4 regions of the Rhizobium sp. IY2 genome follow, and region 1 is predicted to be linked to each of the others. Evidence: predicted binding sites of a transcription regulator. Region 1 holds the regulator's gene; each other region holds the start of a gene.
The links. Region 1 encodes PhoB, which activates phosphate uptake and scavenging genes when phosphate is short. Its sites were predicted from a motif close to TGTCATNNANCTGTCAT; they were not measured.
Positions count from the first base shown of each region.

Region 1 (3,717 bases):
GTTGACGGAAGCTGCAGTTGAAAAGGCGCTGGATCACAAGATGAGCAACGTCCCGTATAAGATGATCGGAAAGGATGTCTCGGTTTACTACGGCGAAAAGCGCGCGCTTTTCGATGTGAACCTGAACATCCGCGAAAACACCGTAACCGCCCTGATCGGCCCGTCCGGCTGCGGCAAGTCGACCTTCCTGCGGAGCCTCAACCGCATGAACGACACGATCGACGGCTGCCGCGTCACCGGCAAGATCACGCTCGACACCGACGATATCTATGATCCGGATATCGACGTCGTCGAACTTCGCGCCCGCGTCGGCATGGTCTTCCAGAAGCCGAACCCGTTTCCGAAGACGATCTACGAAAACGTCTCCTACGGCCCGCGCATCCATGGCCTGGCCAAGTCGAAGGCCGATCTCGACCAGATCGTCGAGACCAGCCTGCAGCGCGCCGGCCTCTGGAACGAGGTCAAGGACCGCGTGCATGAATCCGGCACCGGCCTGTCCGGCGGTCAGCAGCAGCGCCTCTGCATTGCCCGTGCCGTCGCCGTCAGCCCTGAGGTCATCCTGATGGACGAGCCCTGCTCGGCGCTCGACCCGATCGCCACCGCCAAGGTCGAGGAACTGATCCACGAGCTGCGCGAGAACTACACGATCGTCATCGTTACCCACTCCATGCAGCAGGCCGCGCGCGTCTCGCAGCGCACCGCCATGTTCCACCTCGGCAATCTCGTCGAGGAGAACGACACCGACAAGATGTTCACCAATCCGGACGATCCGCGCACCCAGGATTACATCATGGGTCGCTTCGGCTGATCCTGGCGTCACCAAGCCTTTCCGTTATTCGAGGATAAAGCCCCATGGCATCGACACATATTTATTCTGCCTATGATGATGATCTGAAGTTCCTGTCCAGGCGGATTTCCGAAATGGGCGGCCTGGCCGAGCAGATGGTCGCCGAAGCCGTGCGGGCGCTGGTCAACGGCGATACCGCGCTGGCGCAGAAGGTCATCTCCGACGATGTGATCCTCGATCACGCCGAACGCGAAATCGGCGACAAGGCGATCGTCACCATCGCCCGCCGTCAGCCGATGGCCGCGGACCTGCGCGAAATCATGGGCTCGATCCGCATCGCCGCCGATCTCGAACGCGTCGGCGACCTCGGCAAGAACACCGCCAAACGCGTCATCGCCGTCCAAAGCACCGGCGTTCCCCGCAAGCTCGCCCGCGGCCTCGAGCATCTCTCCGAACTGGCGCTCGTCCAGCTCAAGGAAGTGCTCGATGTCTACACCAATCGCTCCGCCGACAAGGCGAACGCGATCCGCGAACGCGACAACGAGATCGACGCGATGTACACCTCGCTGTTTCGCGAGCTCCTGACCTACATGATGGAAGATCCGCGCAACATCACCAGCTGCACGCATCTTCTCTTCTGCGCCAAGAACATCGAGCGCATCGGCGACCACGCCACCAACATCGCCGAGACGATCTTTTACATGGCGACAGGTGCGCAGCCGGAAGGCGATCGTCCAAAAGACGACAGCGCCAACACCGTCGGCGCGGTAACCGAATAACCGCCCGGGCCGGACGGCCGGGCTAGAAGCTTGCGTGCGCGCCCATCCGGGGCGCGCAAAGAGGTCGCAGCCAATTCTGAATTTGCGCAGGGTGCATTGCTTGAACCATCCCCGGTTCAAGGATCATGCGCGAGGAGACCGACACGCATGATCCCGAGAGTTGCAGTTGTTGAAGACGAGGAAGCCCTGAGCGTGCTTCTTCGCTACAATCTCGAAGCGGAAGGCTTCGAGGTCGATACCATCCTTCGTGGCGACGAAGCCGAAATGCGGCTTCAGGAGCGCACGCCCGATCTGCTCATCCTCGATTGGATGCTGCCTGGCGTCTCCGGCATCGAACTCTGCCGGCGCCTGCGCATGCGGCCGGAAACCGAGCGCCTGCCGATCATCATGCTGACGGCGCGCGGCGAAGAGAGCGAGCGCGTCCGCGGGCTTTCGACGGGGGCCGACGATTATGTCGTCAAGCCCTTCTCGACCCCCGAGCTCGTTGCCCGCGTCAAGGCGATGCTGCGCCGCGCCCGTCCCGAGGTGCTGTCGACGGTGCTGAAATGCGGCGATATCGAACTCGACCGCGAAACCCACCGGGTCCATCGCAAGACCCGCGAAGTCCGCCTCGGCCCCACCGAATTCCGCCTGCTGGAATTCCTGATGTCGTCGCCGGGCCGGGTCTTCTCCCGCTCGCAGCTTCTCGACGGTGTCTGGGGCCACGATATCTATGTCGACGAACGCACGGTCGACGTCCATGTCGGCCGCCTGCGCAAGGCGCTGAATTTCTCCAACATGCAGGACGTCATCCGCACCGTCCGCGGTGCCGGTTATTCGATGGAAGCCTGAGGGCCTCCATTCTGATTGCTGACAACGTCGCTCGAGCTAGCGTCTGCCCCTCACTCTAACCCTCTCCCCGTAAACCGGGGCGAGGGCACGTGCCCTGCGAGAGGTCAGCGGGGAACGGAGAGGTCGCGGCATATCCCCTTCGCCCCGCAAGCGGGGAGAAGGTGCCGGCAGGCGGATGAGGGGTAGCCATCCGCGCGAACCAATAACTACAAAAAAACGGGCCAGTCGGCCCGTTTCTCTTGTCCGGCGATGTTACCCGCTCAGCTGGCCCGCGCTGCTGCCCGGCGGCGTTCGTTGACCGGCTGGTAGGCAAGCTTCTGGTGATAGCTGCAATAGGGCGAATTGTCGGGGGATTCGCAGCCGCAGAAGTGGAAGTCGTCCTTCAGCGGATCGCCGACCGGCCACTTGCAGGTGCGTTCGGTCAGTTCCGTCAGGCCGAGGCGTCGGGAAATCGGAACGACCACGTTGCCTCTCGGCACGTATTCCATTTCCTCGATCGTTTCGATCTCGATCTCTTCCTTCAGCATCGTCGCGCCCTGCTGGCGGGTAACGGTGCGAGTGGCGACCCGTGAGGCGTAGTTCGGCGCGCGCGGCGCAGAAGTATTGCGTTTCGGCGTTCGGGCGGCATTGGCGGTACCGCCGGCCTTGGCACGGCCGGGGAGGCTCAGCCGATGCACCTTGCCGATGACCGCGTTTCTGCTGACGCCACCAAGTTGTGCCGCGATCTGGCTGGCGCTCAGTCCTTCGGCCCAGAGCTTCTTGAGTTTCTCGACCCGCTCGTCTGTCCAGTTCATGCCCTGTCTCCACCTTTTGCGTTGGTGATGGCAGAATCCCTCACCGTTGTCCCGGAAGGCTCCGAAACAAGAAACGCTTGATCAATTTTGGTGACTAGTTCCGCCGCATGCAGTCTAGTAATTGAACTTTAACCTAGTGTGAGGCTGACTCCGTGACAAGAGTCGCATGAATCCGGATGAATCGAATTTCAAGTTTTCCCCAACTTGCTGCCCCGGCGTGGCATTTCTGCAATAATGCCTGTTGAGGACGGATAATGCTGCTGTACAAGCTTGCTGCATGCGCTAAGGGCGCAGTTTTGTTGACATTGCAGCGCGAAAAGGAAATAGTGCCAGTCGCCGCCGCAAGGCGGCATTTTTGATTTTTCGGGCCTGGTTTTCTTAGCCGGAGTCCGGAGCTTGATAACATCGATGGGAGATCGCGCTATGGCTGAAGCCGCGCCGCTTTATGACACCTATTCTCGTGCCCCGTTGCGGTTCGAGCGAGGCGAGGGCGTGTGGCTGATCACCGAAAGCGGCGAGCGATATC
Region 1 is NZ_JBLKNU010000011.1:91,966-95,682, reverse strand. Features, by position in the region: gene pstB (phosphate ABC transporter ATP-binding protein PstB) at 1-808, shown strand, start outside; gene phoU (phosphate signaling complex protein PhoU) at 853-1,566, shown strand; gene phoB (phosphate regulon transcriptional regulator PhoB) at 1,714-2,397, shown strand; gene ACMUVN_RS26910 (GcrA family cell cycle regulator) at 2,658-3,191, opposite strand; gene ACMUVN_RS26905 (aspartate aminotransferase family protein) at 3,615-3,717, shown strand, end outside.

Region 2 (3,717 bases), on a different contig from region 1:
TATATCCGCCGGCGCAAGCTCACGCGGCGCAGCGATCCGGATGCGCGAAATCAGCCCTGACGAGCCTTGTAGCGCGGGTTCAGCTTGTTGATGATGTAGATGCGGCCCTTGCGGCGAACCAGACGGTTGTCACGGTGACGAGCCTTGAGCGACTTGAGCGAATTCTTGATCTTCATTTTTCTGATCCGCGATCTCTATGGGGGAATTCACATTCGCCCGTATCTTTAACAATCAAAAGCGCGCCATCGGGCGCGCTCTTTAGGTGGGGGAGCAGATACCTCTTCACCTTTTCCATGTCAACCGCATGAAGGTGTTTTTCCCAAGGCGTCGCGGTGTTTTCTCAAGCCGAAACCGGTGATTTCGGCGTCAAGGTGGTGACGTGGCCCATCTTGCGGCCGGAGCGCCACTCGGTCTTGCCATAGAGATGAACCAGCGTATCGGGACGCTGCAACCAGTCGGGAACGGCAAGGATATCGTCGCCGATCAGGTTCTGCATGACGCAGTCGGAATGGCGCTCGCCATTGCCGAGCGGCAGGCCGGCGACGGCGCGGATATGCTGCTCGAACTGGCTGACGACGCAGGCGGCTTCCGTCCAGTGACCGGAGTTGTGGACACGCGGCGCCATCTCGTTGGCGATCAGACCACCGTCGCGCAGCACGAAGAATTCGATGCCGATGACGCCGACATAGTTCAAGGCGGCGAGGATCTTTTCGGCCGATCGGCGCGCAATATCCGCCGTCGCTGGCGAGATCGTAGCGGGAACCGTCGAGGTGTGAAGGATGCCGCTGCGGTGGACATTCTCGGCGGGATCGAAGCAGACGACCGTGCCGTCGGTGGCCCGCGCGGCGATGATCGAGACCTCGCGCTCGAAGGCGACGAAACTTTCGAGGATGAGTGGCACGCCGCCGAGCGCGGCATAGGCGCCATCTGCGCTGTCGGCGACGGAGCGGAAAACCATCTGGCCCTTGCCGTCATAACCGAGACGGCGCGTCTTCAGCACGCCCTGACCGCCGAAATCCTTCAGTGCCATCTCGAGATCGGCCTGGCTGTCGACCGCATGGAAGCGGGCGGTCGATATGCCGCAGCCATTGAGAAAGCGCTTTTCGACGAGGCGGTCCTGGGCGGCTTCCAGTGCCTTCGGCGGCGGATAGACGGACACGCTCGCCGAGAGCGTCTCGGCAGCTGCGACGGGCACGTTCTCGAATTCGTAGGTGACGACATCGCAGATATCGGCGAGTTCGGCGAGTGCCGCCGGATCGTCATAGGCGGCGGTAATCTGCCGGTTGGCGAGCTGGGCGGCCGGGCAGTCCGCCTGCGGCTCGAGGATGATCGTGCGAAAATTCAATCTGGCGGCGGCAATGGCCAGCATGCGGCCAAGCTGGCCGCCGCCGATTATGCCGATCGTTCTTGCCGTCATAGGTCGTCCATCGGGTATTCGGCGACGGCGGCACTCTGGCGCTCGCGCCATTCGTCGAGCCGGTCGGCGATTTCTTCGTCGGAAAGGGCAAGGACGGCTGCGGCGAGAAGGGCGGCATTGACCGCGCCGGCCTTGCCGATGGCGAGCGTGCCCACCGGAATGCCGGCCGGCATCTGCACGATGGAAAGAAGGCTGTCCTGGCCGGACATGGTCTTTGACTGGACCGGCACGCCGAAGACCGGCAGCGGCGTCATCGATGCGGCCATACCCGGCAGGTGGGCAGCGCCGCCGGCGCCGGCGATGATGACCTTGAAGCCCTCCGCCCGCGCTCCCTTGGCGAAATTGACCAGCCGGTCGGGTGTGCGGTGCGCCGAAATGATGCGCGCATCGTAAGGGATCTCAAGCGCCTCCAGCGTGTCGGCGGCGTTCTTCATGGTCTCCCAGTCGGACTGGCTGCCCATGATGATGGCGACGGGCGGTCTGTCTGTCATCGTTGCTGCTATTCCCTCTCAGGCGATGATGTCAGGGATGATCTGATCTTCCAGCTTGGAGAGCCTGTCCTTGATGACGAGCTTCTTCTTTTTCATACGCTGGATCCGCAGAGCATCGCATCCGGTCTGGATCATGGCGTTGATCGCGGCGTCGAAATCCTCATGCTCCTGACGCAGACGCGCCACTGTGAGCCTGATTTCCGCCTGTTCCTGATCGGCCATATGCAATCCCCGTTATCGTCCTCGGACCTTGTCCGATCTGCCGATGATTTCCGCAAGCTCCTATCACCAAATACAGGTAACGGCTAGTTAGTCTTGATCATGAAATTGCCATCCAGTCTTCATCTTTTGGCCTTCGACAAGCCTTCAAAAATATGTCACAGTCCCCGCCGTTGACACCTTGATCCCCGACGATGATGGCCGGGGAGGGTAAGAGGAAGGAAGGGTCATATGACTGTTCAAGCTCATCTTGAGTCACTCCAGAAAAAGCATGTTGCTCTCGAGGAGGAGTTGCACACGCTCAGAACATCTCCCTCTATTTCCGATACGGAACTTGCCGAGTGCAAGCGCCGCAAGCTGCGCATCAAGGACGAGATTCAGCGTCTTAAGTCATCCGTCCACTGATCTTCCCAAGGGTCGCCGGACGATCATCTTGCGCAAAGAGGTAAATCCATCCATTCCGCCTAAAATCAGCAAGAACCGGTGATCACACACTCGATTTGCGCCAGTCCGATGCCCGCCGCATCGCGGCTGGCGCTTTTGGTTCGTCAAGCTTCAAAGGGTCTGATGATCCGCATCGAGTTTCCGGCCGGCATAATTTTACCCTGAAGCGGAACTGCTCGGGATAAAATTATGCGATTCAAAGTGATAAAACGTCTTCAGAGACGCGTGACGTGCATCAGGCCCAGAATTGATCAAGCCATAAATTGAGCGTGTCGAAGCCGCGGTTGTTGACCGCGTAGATGCGCTTCGTGCCTTCGGATGTCACCGAAACAAGATTGCTGTCCAACAGCGCTTTCAGGTGTTGCGAAACGGCGGGGCGGCTGATCGGCAGACCCTCGGCGAGCTCATTGACCGTCCGTGGTGCGCGGCGCAGTTCCTCCAGCAGAAACCGCCGGTTCGGATCGGCAATCGCAGAGAAAGGGTCCGTGTTCGACATGGCGGGAACGCTACGTCAAACCGGGCGCTCCAGCAAGGAAATTGTGCATTGCAGCGTGCGGCAATTCAAAGTGCTGCAGCGTCCCTCGCGCGTCTCAAAAGAAGCGCGGCGCTTCAGGGTTTTACCAACCAAGGCCCTCGCGCACGATCAGGAAGGCAGCGATCAACGCCATCGCATACATGAAGGGATAGAAGATCTGTGGCCTCATGCGGCGCACGCACCATGCGCCGGCAAAGGTGGCGAGCGGGGCAAAGGGCAGGAGCGTCGCGGAGGTCGCAAGGTTCTGGGTGTCGAGTTGGCCGAGCGCGAAATAGGGGATCAGCTTGATGGCGTTGAGGATCGCAAAGAAGCGCACGCTGGTGCCGGTATATTCGCGTGGCTGCAATTTGAGCGGCAGGGCATAGATCTGGAAGGGCGCGCCGCCGGCATGGGCGACGAAGCTGCCGTAGCCGGAAAATGTGCCCCAGAGGCTGGCGGCCACCGGCCGCTGGCCGCGCGGCGGGACCACCTTGCCGGCGCCCGGGCCGAAATTATTCCAGAAATAGCGCAGGCAGAAGAGGATGGTCACCGCGCCGATGACAATGCGCAGCATGCTGCCCGGAACGAGCGCCGAGGTCGCCCAGCCGAGCGCGATGCCGAAGACTGCGCCC
Region 2 is NZ_JBLKNU010000006.1:223,274-226,990, forward strand. Features, by position in the region: gene ykgO (type B 50S ribosomal protein L36) at 51-176, opposite strand; gene ACMUVN_RS20400 (5-(carboxyamino)imidazole ribonucleotide synthase) at 341-1,417, opposite strand; gene purE (5-(carboxyamino)imidazole ribonucleotide mutase) at 1,414-1,908, opposite strand; gene ACMUVN_RS20410 (YdcH family protein) at 1,927-2,130, opposite strand; gene ACMUVN_RS20415 (YdcH family protein) at 2,359-2,532, shown strand; gene ACMUVN_RS20420 (ArsR/SmtB family transcription factor) at 2,807-3,067, opposite strand; gene ACMUVN_RS20425 (sulfite exporter TauE/SafE family protein) at 3,189-3,717, opposite strand, start outside.
Region 2: ACMUVN_RS20410 (YdcH family protein) is a predicted target of PhoB. The motif match lies at 2,237-2,253, and genes of this name have one in related genera.

Region 3 (3,717 bases), on a different contig from region 1:
GTGCTGCGTCTCCTGAGGACGAAACGGCCGGAGGCGATGAACGAGGAAGCCTCGACCGCGCAGGAGCCGGCAACCATGACGTCACCGAGCTGACGCGACGTCACCGCCTGAACCGACGAGTTGGCGGGTTGCCTTGCGCAAACCGCCACACACCTTCGCACCGGGCCGTTCATTTCTTGGCTGTGTTGCTAGCCGCCGAGCTTCGGCGTGATCGTCACGTCGGCGCCATAGGCATCGCGCAGTTCGCCTTCCTGTCCCGGCTGCCGATCGACCGCCTGATGCAGCAGGATCGACTCGTATCCTTGCGAGCGCGTCCCCTCGATCAAGGTGATATCGGCATTTCCGGGATTGTCGGAGCGCTCGAACCACTCGACGGGGCGGTGCAGGAAGTTCATTTCCACCGCCCGGTTGGTGACGCCATGGCCGACGATCACGACGTTGTGGTCGCTATTTTCGGCGTCGTGCATGACGGTCTGCAGGAACAGGCGCACCCGCTGGGCCACATCCGCCCGGCTCTCGCCATCCGGCGGCCGCGCGTAGAATTTGCCGCTGTTGCTGCGCAGCCTTGCCCATTTTTCGAACTCATCGGGAAACTTCTGCTTCTGTTCGGCATGATCATAGATCTCGGTGAAGAGACCGAAATCTTGCTCGCGCAGCAGATAATCCTCCCTGATGTCACCGACGACGCTTTCCGGCAGGGCTGCAAGCAGCGCATCCTTGCTCTGCCGCGTCCTGAGAAAGGGCGAGTACCAGATGTGCAGCTTGCCGAAACCGGCGCTCGGCAACGCCGTGACATAGGAGGCGATCACGCTGCCTGCCTCCAGCGCCTGCCGATAGCCCCACTGCGTCAGCGGCACGTTATGATCGCCGAATTGGCGATAGGCCTGTTCATTGATGTTGCCGAGGGATTCGCCGTGGCGAACGAGAAAGATACGCATCAGCCATCCCGCATTGTCGGATATGAATCGCTGTCATCATGAACGCCCTGAATGCGCAGGGCAACATGGCTGGCGGGCCGCGCGGCGACGGACACTCTGCCAGCGCAGCGACGGACATTCTGCCAGCGCGGCGGCGGACAATCTGCCCGCGCGGCGACGGGCATTCTGCCCGCGGGGGATGAGCGGTTTGCAGCGCTTTTCCACATCTTGTCATCATCCTGAAACACGAGTCTGGTTTTGGAAGGTTAGATGAAAGATGGGGACATGAGCGGCAGCTCGTGAAAGACATGATGGAACCCAGACATTTCCGCACGCTCTTCATTTCCGATGTCCACCTCGGCTCGAAGGCCGCGAAGGCCGACTTCCTCTTGGATTTCCTGCGCCACCACGAAGCCGATACGATCGTGCTCGTCGGCGACATCGTCGACGGCTGGCGTCTGAAGCGCAGCTGGTATTGGCCACAGGTCTGCAATGACGTCGTTCAGAAACTGCTGCGCAAGGCGCGCAAGGGCACCCGCGTCGTCTATATTCCCGGCAATCACGACGAATTCCTGCGAGACTTCCCGGGCATGCATTTCGGTGGCATCGAGGTCGTCGAGCGCATGATGCATGACGGCGCCGACGGCAAGAAATACCTGATCCTGCACGGCGACGAATTCGACGTCGTCGTCCGCAACGCCCGGCTGCTCGCCTATCTCGGCGACTGGGCTTACGATACGGCGATCCGCATCAACATTCTCCTGGCGGCGGTGCGCCGCCGGCTCGGCATGCCCTACTGGTCGTTCTCGGCCTGGGCCAAGCTGCAGGTCAAGCATGCCGTCAACTTCATCGGTGAATTCGAGCGCGTCGTGGCTGAAGAAGCCCGCAAAAACGGCGCCGACGGCGTGATCTGCGGACATATCCATCATGCCATCATTCAGGACATGGACGGCATCCGCTACATCAACACCGGCGATTGGGTGGAAAGCTGCACGGCGGTCGCCGAGCACGAGGACGGTACGTTCGAACTGATCACCTGGCGGGCGCTCGCCAGCAGCGTGCCGGCGCTTGCCGCCATCGAAATGCATGACGAGGGCGAACTCGCCCCCCAAGCTGCCTGATTTTGGCGGCCTGATTTTTGTGCTGGCACATCCGTGCCCGCGCTCCCAAGAATTTAGCCGTTACCGTCAGGTGACAGGCCCTATTTATTTTCTAAAACGTTTCAGAACGGCTATTTCTCACAATAGTCGCCTCCAGGGTGGCGTGTTAGGACAACGTCCAGTTTCCTTCAGGTCCGCCCATGATTCCCGCTCAACATTCCCCGACGGGTGAGGGAGCGCCGCCGCGCTTCCGGCTGCTCAGCGCGCTTTCCTATTGTGCGCCGCTGCTCGTCAACGGCATCGTTCTGCCGTTCTTTCCCGTCTGGCTCGCAACCCACAGCTTCAGCGATCACGAGATCGGCATCATCCTTGCCATACCGATGGTGGTTCGCGTGTTGGTGGCGCCTGTCGTCGCCATGATCGCCGATCGCTTGAAGGAACGCGCCGACGTCTTGCTCTGGTCTGGCTGCCTGTCGCTGCTGACGGCGATTGCGCTCTTCTGGACGACGACCTTCTGGCCTGTGACGATCGTCTATGCGCTGCAGGGCGCCACTTTCGCGCCCTATGTACCCGTCGTCGAATCGATCGTCATCTCGGGCGTGCGCCGTTGGGGGCTCGATTACGGATCGATGCGCGTGTGGGGCTCTATCGCCTTCATCGTCTCGACGTTGGTCGGTGGCCAGTTGATCAGCCGGTGGGGCGGCGAGATGGTGCTTGATATCATGGTGTTCGGCTTCATCATGACCGTCGTCATGGCGATCTTCTGTCCGCGCATCGGGCCGACGCGGCGGCGCGGCCAGCCGATCAACATTCCGGCCGCCACCGGCAGCGGGTTGCGCGAGCCGCATCTGCTGCTGCTTCTGATCGGCGTCGCCATCCAGCAGTCGAGCCACGCTGTGCTCAACGCTTTTTCCTCGATCTACTGGCATCAACTCGGCTTCTCCGGCACGCAAGTCGGCCTACTCTGGAGCGCCGGCGTCGCTTCGGAGGTAACGGTGTTTTTCCTGTCGAAACGTCTCAACCGGCGCTTCAACGCCTGGACGCTGATCCGCTTCGGCTGCGCCGTCAGCGTCTGCCGCTGGATCCTGTTTCCGATGAATACGGGCTTTGTCGGTTTCTTTCTGCTGCAGTGTTTCCACGGCTTCACCTATGCCTTCGTGCATACCGGTGTGCAGCGGCGGATCATGGCGACGGTGCAGGAAACACAGGAATCATCGGCGCAGGGCGCCTATTTCTTCTATGTCGGCATGGCGATGGCGCTGATGACGTTGACGTCGGGTTATCTCTATTCCTGGCTCGGTGTCGTCAGCTATTACGTCATGGCGCTGGTCGCGCTCTCCGGCCTCGGCCTCGTCATCTCAGCCTATTATCTTCAGCCCCAGAGGGTGCTTTCCGGCGGAAAGACCAGGGAAGCGGCGTAGCGCAGGCCGGGCTCGCGGTCGCGTGCAAGCAGCAACGGACCATCGAGATCGACGAAATCGGCAGTCTGGGCGAGCAGCACGGCCGGCGCCATGGCAAGCGAGGTGCCGACCATGCAGCCGATCATGATGCCGAATCCAAGCCGTTCGGCCTCGGCCTTCATTGCCAGGGCCTCCGTCAGGCCGCCGGTCTTGTCGAGCTTGATGTTGATCGCGTCATAGCGGTCGGCGAGGCTTGCGAGATCGCCGGTGTGGTGGACGCTCTCGTCGGCGCAGACGAGG
Region 3 is NZ_JBLKNU010000001.1:1,087,672-1,091,388, forward strand. Features, by position in the region: gene ACMUVN_RS05310 (efflux RND transporter permease subunit) at 1-93, shown strand, start outside; gene ACMUVN_RS05315 (histidine phosphatase family protein) at 189-938, opposite strand; gene ACMUVN_RS05320 (UDP-2,3-diacylglucosamine diphosphatase) at 1,226-2,038, shown strand; gene ACMUVN_RS05325 (MFS transporter) at 2,218-3,438, shown strand; gene dgcA (N-acetyl-D-Glu racemase DgcA) at 3,390-3,717, opposite strand, start outside.
Region 3: ACMUVN_RS05320 (UDP-2,3-diacylglucosamine diphosphatase) is a predicted target of PhoB. The motif match lies at 1,147-1,163, and genes of this name have one in related genera.

Region 4 (3,717 bases), on a different contig from region 1:
GCGGACGAGATCGGCGCGCAGTCCCGTCGCGATCCGGCCGCGATCGTCGAGGCTGACGGTGCGGGCGGGCGTCGACGTCACCATGGCGATCGCCCTCGGCAGGCTGATGCTCTCCACCTCGTCGGCGAGGATGAAAGGCGCGTGCAGCAGGCTGAGCGGCACGTAGTCGGAGGAAAGCACGTCGAGCACGCCCATTTCGGCAAGATCGCGGGCGGCAATGTTGCCGGAGTGGGATTTGCCGCGCACGATGTTCGGCGCCCCCATCAGCACGCTCATGCCATGTCCGTGCGATGCCCGGGCGGCATCGAAGCTGGTCGGAAATTCGGCCAGGCGCACGCCGTTGTCGATCGCCTCGTCGACATGGGAGAGTGTGGCGTCGTCATGGCTTGCCACGGTGATGCCGCGCTCGGCGCAGACCTTGGCGATGGCGTTGCGGTGCGGCGTCGAATTGCGGGCCGACTCTGCCTGGCGCTTGGCGACAAAACGGGCGAAGGCCTCGTCGCTCAGGCCGCGCTTCTTCTGGTAGTAGAAGATATATTGGTCCATCGTCTGGAACTGACGCTGGCCGGGCGCATGATCCATCAGCGAAACGAGCCGCACATGCCGGTCGTTTTCGAAATCGGCGAAATGTTCGAGCACATTGTCGGCCGAGACCTCGCAGCGCAGGTGGAGCAGGTGCTCGGCGCGCAGCCTGCCCTCCTTCTCCGCCGACTGGATGGCATCGGCCATCTCACGCATCTCGCCATGTTCGAAGCCGCCGTCCTCATCCGCACCCATGCGCAGGCAGTCGAACACCGTGGTGATGCCCGAGGTGACGATCTGGGCGTCGTGCGCCTGGACTGCGGCGGTCTTGTTCCAGCGTATGCCGGGACGCGGCTGATAATGGCCTTCGAGATGATCGGTGTGCAGCTCGACGAGGCCGGGAATGACATAGTCGCCTTCGAAATCTTCGCCGGCTACCGAGCTGCCCTCGGAGATGTCGGCGATCTTGCCGTCGCGAATGAGGATCGATCCTGAGAGGATGTCATCCTCGAGAACGATGCGGGCATTGGAAAACACGGTCTCTTTGCTCATCTCGTCAGGTCTTTCAGCGTTTGGCGCCGGCAAGCGGCAGCCAGGAATGAACTTTGAACGGGGCACCGCGCGTCTCCTCGGTGAAGACGGCAAGGCCGGAAATCGGAAGCGGACGGCCGGTGAAATCGGCAAAACGCTCGGTCAGAATCGCTTTCATCACCGCGGCGCGCGCTTCGGGCACCTGGCCGGTCAGCGTCATGTGAAAGCCGAAATCCTCCATGACGTAGGGATAACCCCAGCGCTGCAGATGGGCGCGCTGGCTGTCGCTGAGCTTATCCGGGTTGCGCCGCGCCATATCGGCCTCGGAAAGCGCGGCACGGAACGGTTCGAACGACCTTACCACCTTCGCGGCGAAATCCTGAAGAGGTTGATGAAGAGAACCGGGAACGAGGGCAAAAAAACGGCCGAGCTGGCCGAGCACGAGTTCCGGAATCTCGAAGGCTGGCGTGCGCTGGGCAAAATCCTCGGCAACCCCCAGGAGATCCTTCTCGGTGACGGAGGCAGCGAGCGAAAACGGCGCCTTGATCGTGGCGTGAAAGCCGTAGCGGCGCGGGTCGGCGGTCAGCTCGAACTGCTCTGCCGCACCCAGTCGCTCATGGTCCGGTGCCGGATAGGTCTCGCCGGTGAAAGCGTCGCGGCCGAGCCAGAGCGAGGCCGCGCCGGTCAGGGGATGATCCTTCGGCGGCGAGAAATAGAGAGCGTAGCGCAAGGCTTTTATCCTGGGGATCTTCGAAACGGGGGAGCGCAATGTGCAGTGATTTGGCGGCGAACCGCAAGCAGGCTCCGGCTAAAAGATTTCCGTGACAGAATGATGATGGCGGCAGCGCCGCCGCCGCCTTTGATGGGTGGATCAGTGGGTTCTCGTGCCCATCAGCCGGTGGCGCAGCGCGTTCGAGGCTGTGTCGAAAAGGAAGACGACGATCAGGATCAGGATGACCATATAGGCGACATTTTCCCAGTTGGCGTTGGTGCGCATGGCCTCCCAGAGTTTGAGGCCGATGCCGCCGGCACCGACAGCGCCGATGATGGTCGCACCGCGCACGTTCGATTCCCATTGGTAGAGCGTCTGGCTGACGATGACGGGAACGATCTGCGGCATAATGCCATAACGATGAACGAGCACCGTCTGAGCACCAGTCGATTTGATGCCCTCCCGCGGCTTGTTGTCGATATTCTCCAATCCTTCGGAATAGAGCTTGCCGAGCGTGCCGGTCTCGGTGAGGAAGATCGCGCCGCTGCCGGCAAGCGGGCCGGGGCCGAAGGCGCGCGTCAGGAACAGCGCCCAGATCAGCATGTCGACCGAGCGCAGGAAATCGAAGAAGCGTTTCAGGATCTGGTTCAGCAGCCGGTTCGGCGTGATGTTGCGCGCTGCCAGGAAGGCGAGCGGAAAGGCGGTAAGCGAGCCGAGCAGCGTTCCGAGGAACGCCATGACGATTGTCTGGAAAAGCTTGGTCCAGACGTCGCCGTGCTGCCATTCGCTGTTGTTCCAGATATCGTCGAAGGCGAGCGACAGGTTGGACTGATCGGGCTTAATGCGCGGACCGGAGACGATGAGGCTGACGACTTCGCCGACCGGCTTGTCGAAGAAGGAGGATTGCGTGTCGAAGATGAAATTCGCCCAGCCGATGAAACGCTTGCGGATCTTCACCCGGTCGACGGATATGCTGACATTGCCGGCAAAGCCGAGATCGGCCAGCACGTTGTCGTCATAGACCGTCATCCAGCCGGGCACCGGTCCGACGACTTTCGGCGCACCGCTGGAAAGCTCAATCGGGACGCTGACGCCATGCGCGGTGACGATCGTCTCGCTCTTCGAGACAGTGACGCTGCGGCTGGTGCCGCTGATCGAAACGCTGATGCTGCCGTCGGGATTGTTGACCAGCCAATCCGGATGCGGATTGTCGCCGAGCGGCGAGAAACGCGGATAACGCACCTCGATCGAGCCGTCGTCCTGAATGCGGAGTTCCGGCTGGACGTCGTAGCTCACCCATTGGCTGAGATAGATGCCGACGCGCTCCCAATGCGCTTCGGCAAAGAGCTTGGACAGGTCGAAGAACCAGGCGGCGTAGAGGCCGTAGAGCAGCGTCGCCATAAGGATCATCAGCCCACCGAAACGCTGGCGGAACGAGCGATGGAAATATTCCGGATAGCGCGTCTCTATCTCGTGCATGCGGTTTGCGTCGATCACCGTCATGGCGGCCTCAATGTTGCAGGAGGAAGGCGTGCTCGCCGACAAGGCGGCGGCGCAGCCAGGCGGAGAACTGGTCGACGGCGACGATCGTCACGAACAGCAGGAGGACGAGCGCCATCGTCTTGGCGCCGAATCCCCGCGAGATCGAAAGCTTCAGCTCCTCGCCGATGCCGCCGCCGCCGACGGCGCCGATGATGGTCGAGGCGCGCACGTTGATCTCGAGGCGTAAGAGCGCGTAGGAGGTGAAATTCGGCAGCACCTGCGGCAGGGCGGCGAAGCGTACGCGCTCCCACCAGTTGGCGCCGACGGCTTTCATGCCCTCATCGGGCTTCATGTCGATATTCTCGGCCACTTCGTAGAAAAGTTTGCCGAGTGCGCCGACCGTGTGCAGGCTGATGGCAATGATGGCGGCGACCGGTCCGATCGACAGGATCGCCGAAAACAGCCCGGCA
Region 4 is NZ_JBLKNU010000008.1:104,591-108,307, forward strand. Features, by position in the region: gene ACMUVN_RS22770 (alpha-D-ribose 1-methylphosphonate 5-triphosphate diphosphatase) at 1-1,074, opposite strand, end outside; gene ACMUVN_RS22775 (DUF1045 domain-containing protein) at 1,088-1,783, opposite strand; gene phnE (phosphonate ABC transporter, permease protein PhnE) at 1,925-3,268, opposite strand; gene phnE (phosphonate ABC transporter, permease protein PhnE) at 3,276-3,717, opposite strand, start outside.
Region 4: ACMUVN_RS22775 (DUF1045 domain-containing protein) is a predicted target of PhoB. The motif match lies at 1,875-1,891, and genes of this name have one in related genera.